3 regions of the Janthinobacterium sp. SUN176 genome follow, and region 3 is predicted to be linked to each of the others. Evidence: predicted binding sites of a transcription regulator. Region 3 holds the regulator's gene; each other region holds the start of a gene.
What was found. Region 3 encodes LexA, which represses DNA repair genes until DNA is damaged. Its sites were predicted from a motif close to ACTGTATNNNNATACAGT; they were not measured.
Positions count from the first base shown of each region.

Region 1: recA (recombinase RecA) is a predicted target of LexA. The motif match lies at 1,763-1,780, and genes of this name have one in related genera.
Region 2: imuA (translesion DNA synthesis-associated protein ImuA) is a predicted target of LexA. The motif match lies at 1,545-1,562, and genes of this name have one in related genera.

Region 1 is NZ_JAPWIA010000001.1:4,012,220-4,016,355, reverse strand. Features, by position in the region: gene O3299_RS18150 (sensor histidine kinase) at 1-899, opposite strand, end outside; gene O3299_RS18145 (response regulator transcription factor) at 896-1,630, opposite strand; gene recA (recombinase RecA) at 1,871-2,977, shown strand; gene recX (recombination regulator RecX) at 3,116-3,571, shown strand; gene O3299_RS18130 (class I SAM-dependent methyltransferase) at 3,801-4,136, shown strand, end outside.
Region 2 is NZ_JAPWIA010000001.1:3,097,050-3,101,185, reverse strand. Features, by position in the region: gene O3299_RS13975 (GNAT family N-acetyltransferase) at 1-61, shown strand, start outside; gene O3299_RS13970 (putative Na+/H+ antiporter) at 112-1,377, opposite strand; gene imuA (translesion DNA synthesis-associated protein ImuA) at 1,583-2,293, shown strand; gene O3299_RS13960 (DNA polymerase Y family protein) at 2,223-3,710, shown strand; gene O3299_RS13955 (glutathione S-transferase N-terminal domain-containing protein) at 3,790-4,136, shown strand, end outside.
Region 3 is NZ_JAPWIA010000001.1:2,961,906-2,966,041, reverse strand. Features, by position in the region: gene purF (amidophosphoribosyltransferase) at 1-93, shown strand, start outside; gene O3299_RS13405 (cystathionine gamma-synthase family protein) at 137-1,381, shown strand; gene O3299_RS13400 (tetratricopeptide repeat protein) at 1,461-2,234, shown strand; gene lexA (transcriptional repressor LexA) at 2,306-2,941, opposite strand; gene rpsF (30S ribosomal protein S6) at 3,217-3,606, shown strand; gene priB (primosomal replication protein N) at 3,627-3,926, shown strand; gene rpsR (30S ribosomal protein S18) at 3,952-4,136, shown strand, end outside.

The DNA.
Region 1 (4,136 bases), 1.1 Mb from region 3:
TGGCGCAGGGCCAGCTCCGATTGCATGCGCATGCCGGCCAGCGGCGTTTTCATCTGGTGCGCGGCATCGGCGATGAAGCGCTTCTGCATGTCGATCGACAGCGACAGCCGCGCCAGCATCTCGTTGAGCGAACCGACCAGCGGCGTGATTTCTTCGGGCACCTGGCCCGATTCGATGGGCGATAGATCGTCGGGCGGGCGGGCGCGTATGCGTTCCTGCAATTGCGCCAGCGGCGACAGGCCGCGCGCCAGGGCAAACCAGACCAGGGCCAGGATCACGGGCAGGATGATGAACTGCGGCAAAATCACGCCCTTGATGATTTCATTGGCCAGCTGGGCGCGCTTTTCCAGGGTTTCCGCCACTTGCACCAGCGCGCGGCTGGGTTCATCGTCGTTGCCGGAAGGAATGTCGAGATAGCTGAACGCCACACGCACGGGCGTGCCGTGGATGGTGTCGTTGCGAAACAGCACCATGCCGCTGCGGTATTTGTCGGGGTCTTGCGGCGGCGGCAGATCGCGGTCGCCGTTCAGGTATTCGCCGCGCGGGCCCACCACCAGGTAATACAGGGTGTCGACATCGTCGCCGCGCAGGAAGTCGCGGCCCTTGCCGTTTTTGTCCGGCACGTGGCGCAGCATCGCGCCATCGGCTTGCTTGACCTGTTGCGTCAGCACCGTCACGCTGTCTTCCAGCGCATGGTCGAACGGTTGATTGGCGATGCTCTTGGCCACCAGATAGGTGATGGCGATGCTCATCGGCCACAGCAGCAGCAAGGGCGCCAGCATCCAGTCGAGGATTTCGCCGAACAGCGAATGCTCGATGGTGTCATCCTGCTCCGTGGTGGGCGGCTCGAACCAGTCGTCGTCGTCCGCCTCGTCCGCTGGCGCCTCGCGCGCCTTCACTTGCTGGCGGGTCCGCTGGCCGGGCTTGCCGACTCGCCCGCTTCGGCGTTCAGGCGCGCCGCTTCCGAGTATTTTTCCAGGCAATAGCCGAGGCCGCGCACGGTGGCGATGCGCACGCCGCCCACTTCGATCTTCTTGCGCAAGCGGTGGACATACACTTCGATGGCGTTGTTCGACACTTCTTCGCCCCATTCGCACAGGTGGTCGACCAGTTGCTCTTTTGAAACGAGGCGGCCCGTGCGGCCCAGCAGGATTTCCAGCAAGCCCAGTTCGCGCGCCGACAGGTCGAGCATCTGGTCGTTGATGTAGGCGCTGCGCCCCACCTGGTCGTAGCTGAGGGGGCCGTGCTTGATGATGGTGGCGCCGCCGCCGGCGCCGCGGCGCGTCAGGGCGCGCACTCTTGCCTCCAGTTCCGACAAGGCGAACGGCTTGGCCATATAATCGTCGGCACCGAGGTCGAGGCCATTCACGCGTTGCTCGATGGAATCGGCGGCCGTCAGGATCAGCACGGGCAGCAGCGAGGCGCGCGCGCGCAGGCGGCGCAGCACTTCCAGCCCGGACATCTTGGGCAAGCCCAGGTCGAGGATCAGCAAGTCGAATTCCTGGGTGGACAGGGCCGTATCGGCCTCTTGCCCGGTCTTGACGTAGTCGATCGCATAACCGGACTGGCGCAGCGAGCGGGTCAGGCCATCGGCCAGCACGCTGTCATCTTCGGCAAGTAAAATACGCATGGTGCACTTCCTATGCTTGCGACGGTAGAAGCTTGTATTGTGTTTCATTTTCCGCAAGGTGGCGAATTTTTGTGAAAAACAGGGTTGTATTGATCTGTTTCAAAACAAATCCACGTTCCGCTTGCATTGATCACTGTTTTTTTATACAGTACTGTCTGTGTAAAGAATTTAACCCACTGGCGCTATCGCAGGCCGACCGATTCATGTGAATCGTCGACTGTAGAACGGCTGAAAGAACATATGGACGATAAAAAAGCTGTAGTACCCGCATCGGAAAAAGCCAAGGCGCTCGCCGCCGCACTGGCGCAGATCGAGAAGCAGTTTGGCAAAGGTTCGGTCATGCGCATGGATGCCAGCGCACCGATCGAAGAAGTGCAAGTCGTGTCGACCGGTTCGCTCGGCCTCGATATCGCGCTGGGCGTGGGCGGCTTGCCGCGCGGCCGCGTGGTGGAGATCTACGGTCCTGAATCGTCGGGTAAAACCACCCTGACCCTGCAAACCATTGCTGAAATGCAAAAACTGGGCGGCACCTGCGCCTTTATCGATGCCGAGCACGCGCTCGACGTCGGTTACGCGCAAAAGCTGGGCGTGAACCTGCATGAACTGCTGATCTCGCAACCGGATACGGGCGAGCAGGCGCTGGAAATCTGCGACGCCCTCGTGCGTTCGGGCAGCGTCGACCTCGTCGTCATCGACTCCGTGGCCGCACTGACGCCACGCGCCGAGATCGAAGGCGACATGGGCGATTCCCTGCCGGGCTTGCAAGCCCGTTTGATGTCGCAAGCCCTGCGCAAGCTGACCGGCTCCATCAACCGCACGAATACCCTGGTCATCTTCATCAACCAGATCCGCATGAAGATCGGCGTGATGTTCGGCAGCCCGGAAACGACCACCGGCGGCAATGCGCTGAAATTCTACGCCTCCGTGCGCCTGGATATCCGCCGCACCGGCTCGATCAAGTCCGGCGATGAAGTGATCGGCAACGAAACCAAGGTCAAGGTCGTCAAGAACAAGATCGCGCCACCGTTCAAGGAAGCGCACTTCGACATCCTGTACGGCGCCGGCACCTCGCGCGAAGGCGAAATCCTGGATCTGGGTTCGGATGCCAAGATCGTGGAAAAATCCGGTTCGTGGTACAGCTACAACGGCGAACGCATCGGCCAGGGCAAGGACAACGCCCGCGCCTTCCTGCAAGAGCGTCCGGCGCTGGCCCGCGAGATCGAAAACAAGGTCCGCGCTTCGCTGGGCGTGCGCGAACTGCCGCCGCTGGCTGCTGAAAAGCCGGAAAAAGCGGATAAAGCTGCCGACAAGGCTGCCAAGGCTGCGGAAGCCAAGGCCGCGGAGTAAGCGACAGTGGCGGGGCCCGCCTGGCTCGCCGGCGGCAGCTTGCCGCACAAAAAAGTTCTACAATGATTGCCGCCCTGCGCCTGTGCGCCTGGCGGCAATTGTGTTTTCAGTCCGGTGTGGTAAAGATGGGATACGGGTATGGCAGCGGTACAACTGAGCCTGAAGGGCAGGGCGCTACGCTTTCTGTCGATGCGCGAACACAGCCGCATGGAATTGCGGCGCAAGCTGCAGCGCCATGCGCAGGAGAGCGACGATGTGGAAGCCTTGCTCGACAGCCTGGAGCAAGCCAACTGGCTGTCGCAGGAGCGTTTTTCCGAGTCGCTGATCCACCGCCGCTCGGCCCGTTTCGGCAATAGCCGCATCATGGCGGAATTGCAAAGCCATGGCATTGGGGGCGAAGCGCTGCAGGAACTCAAGGCGGGCCTGGCCGAAGGGGAAGTGGCGCGCGCCTGCGAAGTGTGGCGCCGCAAATTTGGTGCAGTGGCGCAGGATGCCGAGCAGCGCAACAAGCAGATGCGCTTCCTGATGCAGCGCGGCTTTTCCCAGCGCGCTGTGCAGGTGGCGTTGAAGGGACTCGAGCCCGACGAGGACTAAGGCCGTCGTGCGTGCACTGGCGCTCCCGTATGCCGCCAGACAAGGTCGCTTTGCCGCTCCTGCCGTCTGCTTTGCGCCCTGGCCATGACCCGGCCGCCGCGCCGCGCGGCCGTGAACTGCGCTTTCAAATGCCCTCTGTTCGCGCTACTGGGCGCCCGCGATATCGGGTATTCTGGCGCTCGAACCCGGTGCGCTGCGTGCACCGCCACTGATCGAGACAGGAAGCGCAATGAGCAACTGGAATGCCGGCTATATGGCCGAGGTCGCCTATACCTATGGCTATTACGAAGAATTGAATCCCCTGCGCCTGCGCCTGCCCCTGCTGGCCGCCGGCCTGGTCCTGCCTGTCAATGGCACGGCTTGCGAACTGGGCTTCGGCCAGGGCGTCAGTGCCAACTTCCATGCTGCGGCGTCCGCCACGCGCTGGTATGGCAATGATTTCAATCCGGCCCAGGCGGCCTATGCCCAGGAACTGGCCAGCGCCGCTGGCGCCGGGGCGCAGTTCACGGACGAATCGTTCGAACAGTTTTGCCGCCGCGATGATTTGCCCGATTTCGATTTCATT
Region 2 (4,136 bases), 140 kb from region 3:
CAGCCTGTTCTATGACCGGCTGCATTTCCTCGTGTATGAAGGAACTGAGGAAGGTAACTGAGGGGAAGGTGAGGGGAGTGGGGGCGGCCGGCAGCCGCCCCGTGTAGTGTCTTACAGGGCCAGGAAGGCCAGGCCCGCCACGGCCGTCGGCAGCAGGGCGCCCGCCAGCAGGCCGACGGCGCCGATCGATTCATCCTTGAAGCCGCGGCGCAGCAGGGCCACGCCGGCCGGGTTCGGCGCATTGGCGATGACGGTCAGGCCGCCACCGGCCACGGCGCCGGCCATCAGCATGTACTTCGCTTCGTCCGTCATGCCGACGATCAGCGAACCGAGGTAGGTGAGGGCCGCATTGTCGGTAATCGCCGTCAAGCCCAGGGCGCCGAAGAACAGGGCCAGCGGTTTCAGGCTGGAAACGATGGGCTGCAGCCACCATTGCTGCATGCCGCCCAGCACCACCAGGCCGCCCAGGAAGAAGCCGACCAGCAAGCCTTCCTTGAGGATCAGCGGGCTTTGATAACGCTCATACGCCTGCACGAAGCCGAGGAAGAACAGGAACAGGCCGATGAACAGCACGGGATGGTGCGCCAGGGTGACGACGCCGGCCAGCACGATCATGTGCACCAGGCTGACGGCCAGCGGCACTTTCGGCGCTTCCACTTCACCGGCCTTCGGCTTGATGTCGGAGGTGTTGCTGTGCAGATATTTGCGCAGCAAGATGCTCACGCCCGTGGCGTTGACCAGCACAGCGATGGCGGCCTTCCAGCCGAAATGGGTGGCCATGTAGGCGCTGTCCCAGTTCCACGTGGTGGCCACCATCAGCACGGGCGGCGCCGCGTACGAGGTGAGGGTGCCGCCGATGGAAACGTTGACGAAGAGCACACCCAGCGCGCCGTATTTCAGCCATTCAGGGATGCCCGGGCGGAAGATTTGCGGCGCCAGCATCAGCGCGGCCAGGGTCATGGCGGCCGGTTCCGTGATCAGGGAGCCCGTCAGGGGCACGAGCGCCAGGCCCAGCCAGACGAGGGCCAGTTCCGTGCGCAGCGGCATCACGCGCGCCACGCCCTTCAACAGGCGCTGCACGGCGTCGAGCACGGGGCGCGAAGCGGCCACGACCATGACGACAAAGACGAACAGCGGCTCCGTGTAATGGCGCGACTCGGCATACTCGATGGCGGCATCGCCGCCCGAGACAAAGGCCATGATGATGATCAAGATGAAGGCCCAGAAGCCGAACACGACTTCCACTTCGCCCAGCAAATGCAGCAAGCCCGCATGGCGGGGATGGCGCCGCGATAATGTTTCAAACGACTTGGCGGCGAAGGTGTGGATGAGCGCGAGGCCGAAGACGATGGCGCTGATGAGTTGGATGGTGGTCAAATGCGTTTCCTTATGGACGGAGGAAGCCGCCCGGTGCATTGCCGAGCGGTAAGGAGAGTGCTTATGGTACAGCAATCGATGTGAAAAACGGTGTTTTTCGGACGTCGCGGAACGGCCTCCGGATGGGGATGCGCAGATAGGCCTTGCCAAAAGGGGGACTGGATAGTACTGTATATGCATACAGTATTCATCTTCATATTCAATTATGCAACATTCCCAATTGATGGCCTCGCCGGAAGCCTTGCACCCGTCCCTGTGGCGCGCATCGCAGCTGGGGCAGGGCGCCACGCGCTGCCTGGACACGGGCTTTGCCGCCCTGTCCGCGCAGCTGCCCGGCGGCGGCTGGCCCTGCGGCAGCCTCATCGATCTGCTGGTGCAGCAGCCGGGCAGCGGCGAAGTGCGGCTGCTGGCGCCCGCGCTGGCGCAGCTGCCGGGCTTGCCCATCGTGCTGCTGCAGCCGCCCCACCCGCCGCAGGCGCTGGCCTTGGCTGCGCAGGGGCTGGCGCCGTCGCAACTGCTGTGGCTCAAGAGTGCCGGCAGCAAGGATGCCCTGTGGGCGGCAGAAAACATCTTGCGTAGCGGCACGTGCGGCGCCTTGCTGTTCTGGCAGCCGCACGTGCGCGCCGACAGCCTGCGCCGCCTGCACCTGGCCGCGCAATCCGGCAACACCCTGTTCTGCATGCTGCGCCCCTTGCACGGCGCGCAGGATGCGTCGCCGGCGCCGCTGCGCCTGTCCGTGCGCCCGGCCGCCGGCGGCATCGAGATCGGCTTCATCAAGCGCCGGGGACCGCAGCGCGACGCGCCCCTGTTCCTGCCCCTGCAACCTCCTTCATTACTGCTACGCCATGCGACTCTGGATCGGCCTGTACCTGCCCCGGCTCCCGCTCGAAGTGTTTTGCCCGCGCTGGTCGTCTGACCTTCTCGGCGTCGTGCTGGAGCAGGAGCAAGTGATGGCCGTGTCGCCGCTGGCGCGGGCGGCCGGCATCCGGCCGGGCATGCGCCGCGCGGGCGCGCTGATGCTGGCGCCGCAGGCGCGCCTGCACGAGCGCTCTCCCGCACTGGAGGCGCAGGCGCTGCAAGCGGTGGCGCTGGCGCTGCTGCAATATTCGCCGCTGGTGGCGCAGGGCGAGGAAGCGACCCTGCTCGTCGACGCGGGCGCCAGCCTGCGCCTGTTCGGCGGCGTGCGCGCCCTGTGCCGGCAGATTGCGGCCAGCTTGCGCGCGCTGGGCTACACGGCCCAGCTGTCGTGCGCCCCCACGGCGCGCGGCGCCTGGCTGCTGGCGCGCGCCGGGACGCGCCGGGGCCGCGTGCTGGGCATGGAGAGCCTGGTGCGCCGCCTCGACGGCCTGCCATGCGCCTTGCTGCCGCCCGCGCGCCCCTGGCTGGAATGGCTGGACGGCATCGGCTGCCGCACCCTGGGGCAGTTGCGCCACTTGCCGCGGCCCGGTTTGCAGCGCCGTTGCGGCGGGGCCTTGCTCGACATGCTCGACGATGCGCATGGCCACGGCACGGAACTGTACCTGTGGCTCGAAGCGCCGCCCACGTTTTGCGCCAGCCTGGAACTGTTCGACCGCGTGGAGCACGCGGAAGCGCTGCTGTTCGGCGCGCGCCGCCTGCTGCAGCAAATGACGGGCTGGCTGTGCGCGCGGCAATTCGCCGTCGAACGCATCCAATTGCTGCTGGCGCACGAGCGGGGCAGGGTGGCGCGCCCGCCCACCGTCATCGACCTGGCCCTGGGCGAGGCCGTCTGGCGCGACGAGCATTTATTGCGCTTGCTCAAGGAGCGCCTGGCGCAGCTGGTGCTGGACGCGCCAGTGATCGGCCTCACCCTGGAAGCGCTGCAGGTGCAGCCGATGGCGCCGCCCAGCGACACCCTGTTTCCCGAGCCGGGCGGCACGCCGCAGGAGCGCCAGCGCTTGCTGGAATTGCTGGTGGCGCGCCTGGGCGCCGAGAATGTCTTGCAGGCCGCGCCGCGCGCCGATTACCGCCCCGAGGCGGCCAACCAGTGGCTGCCGCTGCCGGCCAGGCCAGGCGCACAAAACGCGCAGCCGGACTTGCCGCCCGGCTTGTCCGGCATGCCCCGTCCCGGCTGGCTGCTGGCCCAGCCCATCGCCCTCCTGATGCGCGAACACCGGCCGTTTTATGGCTCGCCGTTGAAAATGGTGTCTGTCGCCGAACGCATTGAGGCGGGCTGGTGGGGGCAGTCGCAGGCGCGCGATTATTTCATTGCCGAAGGACTCGATCACGCCCATTACTGGGTCTACCGCGAACGCATCGCCGGCAGCGGAGAAGATGCCGCGCCGCGCTGGTTTTTGCATGGCTTGTTTGGCTGAATGTGTTGTCCTGCTGAAACTGTCATGCTTGGCTATACTTGCCTGCTTGTGCCACGTCATACACCTCAAAAGGATTTCCATGTCCCAACTCTCCGACTTCCCCATCACCCAAAAATGGCCTGCCCGGCATCCCGAGCGCTTGCAGCTGTACTCGCTGCCGACGCCGAACGGCATCAAGGTCTCGATCCTGCTGGAAGAGCTGGGCCTGGCGTACGAGCCGCACCTGGTCAGCTTCGAGCAAAACGACCAGCTGTCGCCTGCCTTCCTGTCCCTCAATCCGAACAACAAGATTCCCGCCATCCTCGACCCGGACGGTCCCGATGGCAAGCCGCTGGCCCTGTTCGAGTCGGGCGCCATCCTGCTGTACCTGGCTGAAAAGACGGGCAAGTTCATCCCGCAGGACGCGGGCCTGCGCTATGAAACGAT
Region 3 (4,136 bases):
CTGGAATATGCGCGTCACCATCCGAAGGCGGCAGCGCCCGAAGATACGCCGCGTTCCCAGCTGAACCTGAACCTGGCGACAACAGAAGCATAAGTAAGCTGCCCGGCCGATGCCGGGCATTTTTTTCTCTGCGATCATGAACGATAAAAAAAACTACGGCTTTACCACCACCATCCTGCATAACGACCGCCGCAAGGGCATCGAACATGGCTCCCTGCACAAGCCCGTGCACACTTCCGTTGCCTTTGGTTACGCCGATGCGCGCCAGCTCGCTTCCGTGTTCCAGGGCAAGGAGCCGGGTTTCCGCTATGGCCGCCAGGGCAACCCGACCGTTTCCGCGCTGGAAGACAAGGTCAACAAGATGGAAGACGGCGTGGCGACCCTGTGCTTCGCCACCGGCATGGGCGCCATCGGTGCCGTGGTGCAATCCTTGCTGCGCGCGGGCGACCATGTCGTATCGTCGGCCTTTTTGTTTGGCAACACCAACAGCCTGTGGCAAACGGTGACGGGGCAGGGCATCGCCGTGTCGTTCGTCGACGCCACCGACGTGGCCAATGTGGCGGCCGCCATCACGCCGGCCACGCGGATTATTTTTGTGGAAACTATTGCCAATCCGCGCACGCAGATCGCCGACCTGAAGAAGATCGGTGACTTGTGCCGCGAGAAGGGCATCCTGTACATCGTCGACAATACGATGACGACGCCATACCTGTTCCGTCCGAAAGCCGTGGGCGCGGGCCTGGTGGTCAATGCCTTGACGAAATCCATCGGCGGCCACGGCAATGCGCTGGGCGGCAGCTTGACGGATACGGGCGTGTTCAACTGGACGCAGTATCCGAACATTTTCGAGAATTACAAGAAGGCGGCGCCCGCACAGTGGGGCATCGCGCAAATCCGCGCCAAGGCCTTGCGCGATTTCGGCGCCTCTCTGGGGCCGGAAGCGGCGCACCATATCGCCGTCGGGGCGGAAACCATGGCCTTGCGCATGGACCGTACCTGTTCGAACGCGCTGGCGCTGGCGACCATGCTGGCCGCCGACCCGAGAGTGGCGGCCGTGCATTACCCGGGCCTGGCGTCGCACCCGCAGCACGCGCTGGCGACGGACTTGTTCCGCAGCTATGGTTCGCTGTTCAGCTTTGAATTGAAGGATGGCATCGACTGCTTCGATTTCCTCAATCGTCTTAATCTTGCCATTCCCGCCAGCAACCTCGGCGATACGCGCACCCTCGTCATTCCCGTCGCCCACACGATTTTCTACGAGATGGGTGCCGAGCGGCGCGCCAGCATGGGCATCGCCGAGTCGCTGATCCGTGTGTCGGTGGGTATCGAGGATGAGGTGGATCTGCTGGAAGACTTCAAGCACGCGTTGGAAGAAGAATAAGGTTTCACTTTTTTGAGAAAAAGATTACATTTAAGTGTAATTAAAGCATATGTGTCTTTTTCTCAATCGGAGAGTGGGAATGAAAAAAATTGTATTTAGTGTTTTTTTATTGTTTTCTTGCGCTGTCTATGCTGATGATCTGACGGATGCGAATAAATTCCTGCAATCCAAGGCTTACCCGCAAGCCTTGGATTTGTACAAGAAGTTGGCTCAGGCCGGGAATGCCGAGGCTCAATTTCATTTGGGCGAGATGTATTTGTATGGTGAGGGAGTGGCTGTCGATGCCGCGCAAGCCGGACAATGGTTTGGGCAGGCCTCCAAGGCGGGCAACAAGAATGCCGAAGCCGCGCTTGCCCTTATGGCTAACCGTGTCGCGCGAAAAGGTGACATTGATTACTATGTCAACTCATATGCCGGCGAGGATGTTGCCTTGAGTAAGGTCAAGTGCGTTACCCCGGTGATTCCTGCATTCTCCCAAACCAAGCGTCAAATCAGAGATGTGGCCGATAGTGTCGATGCCTGGATGGCGTGCTATAACAGCTTCGTCAGTAATTTGAATGCTTCTTTGCCGCCTGGCAAAGCCATTCCTTCTGATATTGAATCGTTGATGAATGAGCAGGAATTTGAAAAGGCCAAGCTGCGCATGGATACAGCCTATGCGAGGGTGAGTGCCGAAGGGCGTGAGCTGGCAAAAAATATCTTGGCGCAGCGCGATGAGTGGCACTCCAAAACAGAGGCGTATCTCTTGGCGGAGAATAAAAAAATTCAGACAGAAAATGAAATGAGTGAACTGAATCGCTCACGTACCGCGAACACGCCGCAATGGGTGACCAGTCCTTTGCCAAGCAAATAAGGCAGTCTTGCCGATGTGCTCAATAGGATGGGAATTAAGCGCTCGCAGGTATGCTGCAAGCGCTTTCCCTCTTAATGCCAGCTGCGCATGAGTCCGACGGCCAAACCTTCCAATGCAAACTCATCTTCCGGCGACACGGTAATCACCTTGAAGTCCGGGTTTTCCGGCAGCAATTCGATGACGGAACCCGTCTTCTTGTAGCGCTTGACGGTGACTTCGTCGCCGATGCGGGCCACGACGATCTGGCCATTCTTGGCGCTGTCGACTTTCTTGACGGCCAACAAATCGCCATCCATGATGCCGGCGTCGCGCATGGACCAGCCGCGCACCTTCAGCAGGAAGTCAGGCTTGGCCGAAAACAGGGCCGGATCGACGTTGTAGCTCGCTTCCAGGTTTTCCTGCGCCAGGATGGGCGAACCGGCCGCTACCCGGCCGATCAGCGGCAGCGACATCAGCAGCGCTGCCGGCACCTTCGATGGCAGCGCTTCGGCGGCGGCGCCGATCAGGCGGATGCCGCGCGATGTGCCCGGTGAAATCTCGATCGCGCCCTTGCGGGCCAGAGCCTGCAAATGCTCTTCGGCCGCATTGGCCGATTTGAAACCCAGTTCATTGGCGATTTCGGCACGGGTGGGAGGAAAGCCCGTGTTTTCAATCGCGTCCTTGATCAGGTTCAGGATTTGTTCTTGTCGTGCTGTCAGCTTGATCATGAGCAGTGGGTGCATACTAAAATGCTGTCTATATGAACAGTCTGTATTTTTGTACAGTATCGTTCACTATGCAAGGGGATTTCCGTGTTTTGGGCGAATTTCGCAAGAAATACTTGTCCACGGACGGAAAGCGCGGCGGCGCGCGGGCTTTTCGGGCCCATGTGGAAGGAATGATTGAAACGTTTGCAAAAGGCGGTTATAATCTTCGGCTGACCTTCCCACACCCGTCTTGACGCCGGGGTGGGCGATTATCAATCCGACCTGAAGGAGTTTGCATGCGTCATTATGAAATAGTCTTTATCGTCCATCCGGACCAAAGCGAGCAAGTGCCCGCGATGATCGAACGCTACAAAGCCAGCGTAACCACCCGCGGCGGTTCGGTTCACCGCGTGGAAGATTGGGGCCGCCGTCAAATGGCTTACTCGATCCAAAAGCTGCCTAAAGCACACTACATCTGCCTGAACATCGAATGCGACAACGAGACCCTGGTCGAGTTGGAAACAGCATTCAAATTCAATGATGCCGTGTTGCGTCACCTGACCGTTAAAATGAAGAAAGCTGAAACAGCTCCTTCGCCGATGATGAAATCGGTACAACGCGAAGACGCGGCCAAAAGCCACCGCACCGAAGCACCAGCAGCCGCTCCAGCCGCAGCAGCAGCTTAATTTTTGACCAGGATCGTGCGCTGAACCAGCTACAAGTAACCGCCATCATTGCCGAGCGCGAAATATTGCGCTATACCCCGGCAGGGTTGCCGATTGTGAATGCAGTATTGCAACACAGTTCGCAGCAGATGGAAGCAGGAATTGCCCGTTTGACCGAGTTTGATGTTGCCGCGCTAGCCGCAGGCGAAATCTCAGGCCGGTTCAGCCAGGCAAGCTTGGGCGGTGTGTATCAGTTCACGGGTTTCCTGGCAAGGAAGAGCCGCAACAGCAAGAGTTTGGTGTTTCACATCATTGATTTTAGTGCAGTCAATTCTGACTAGCGCATTTTAGATACAGGAGCCTGACATGGCATTCGGTAAAAAGTTCGACAAAAATAAGCTCAAGCTTAAAGAAAAACGCAAACAGCAAAACCCGTTGTTCAAACGCAAGAAGTTCTGCCGCTTCACCGCAGCTCACGTTGAGCAAGTCGACTACAAAGACGTCGACACGCTGAAAGACTTCGTCCAAGAAAACGGCAAGATCATGCCAGC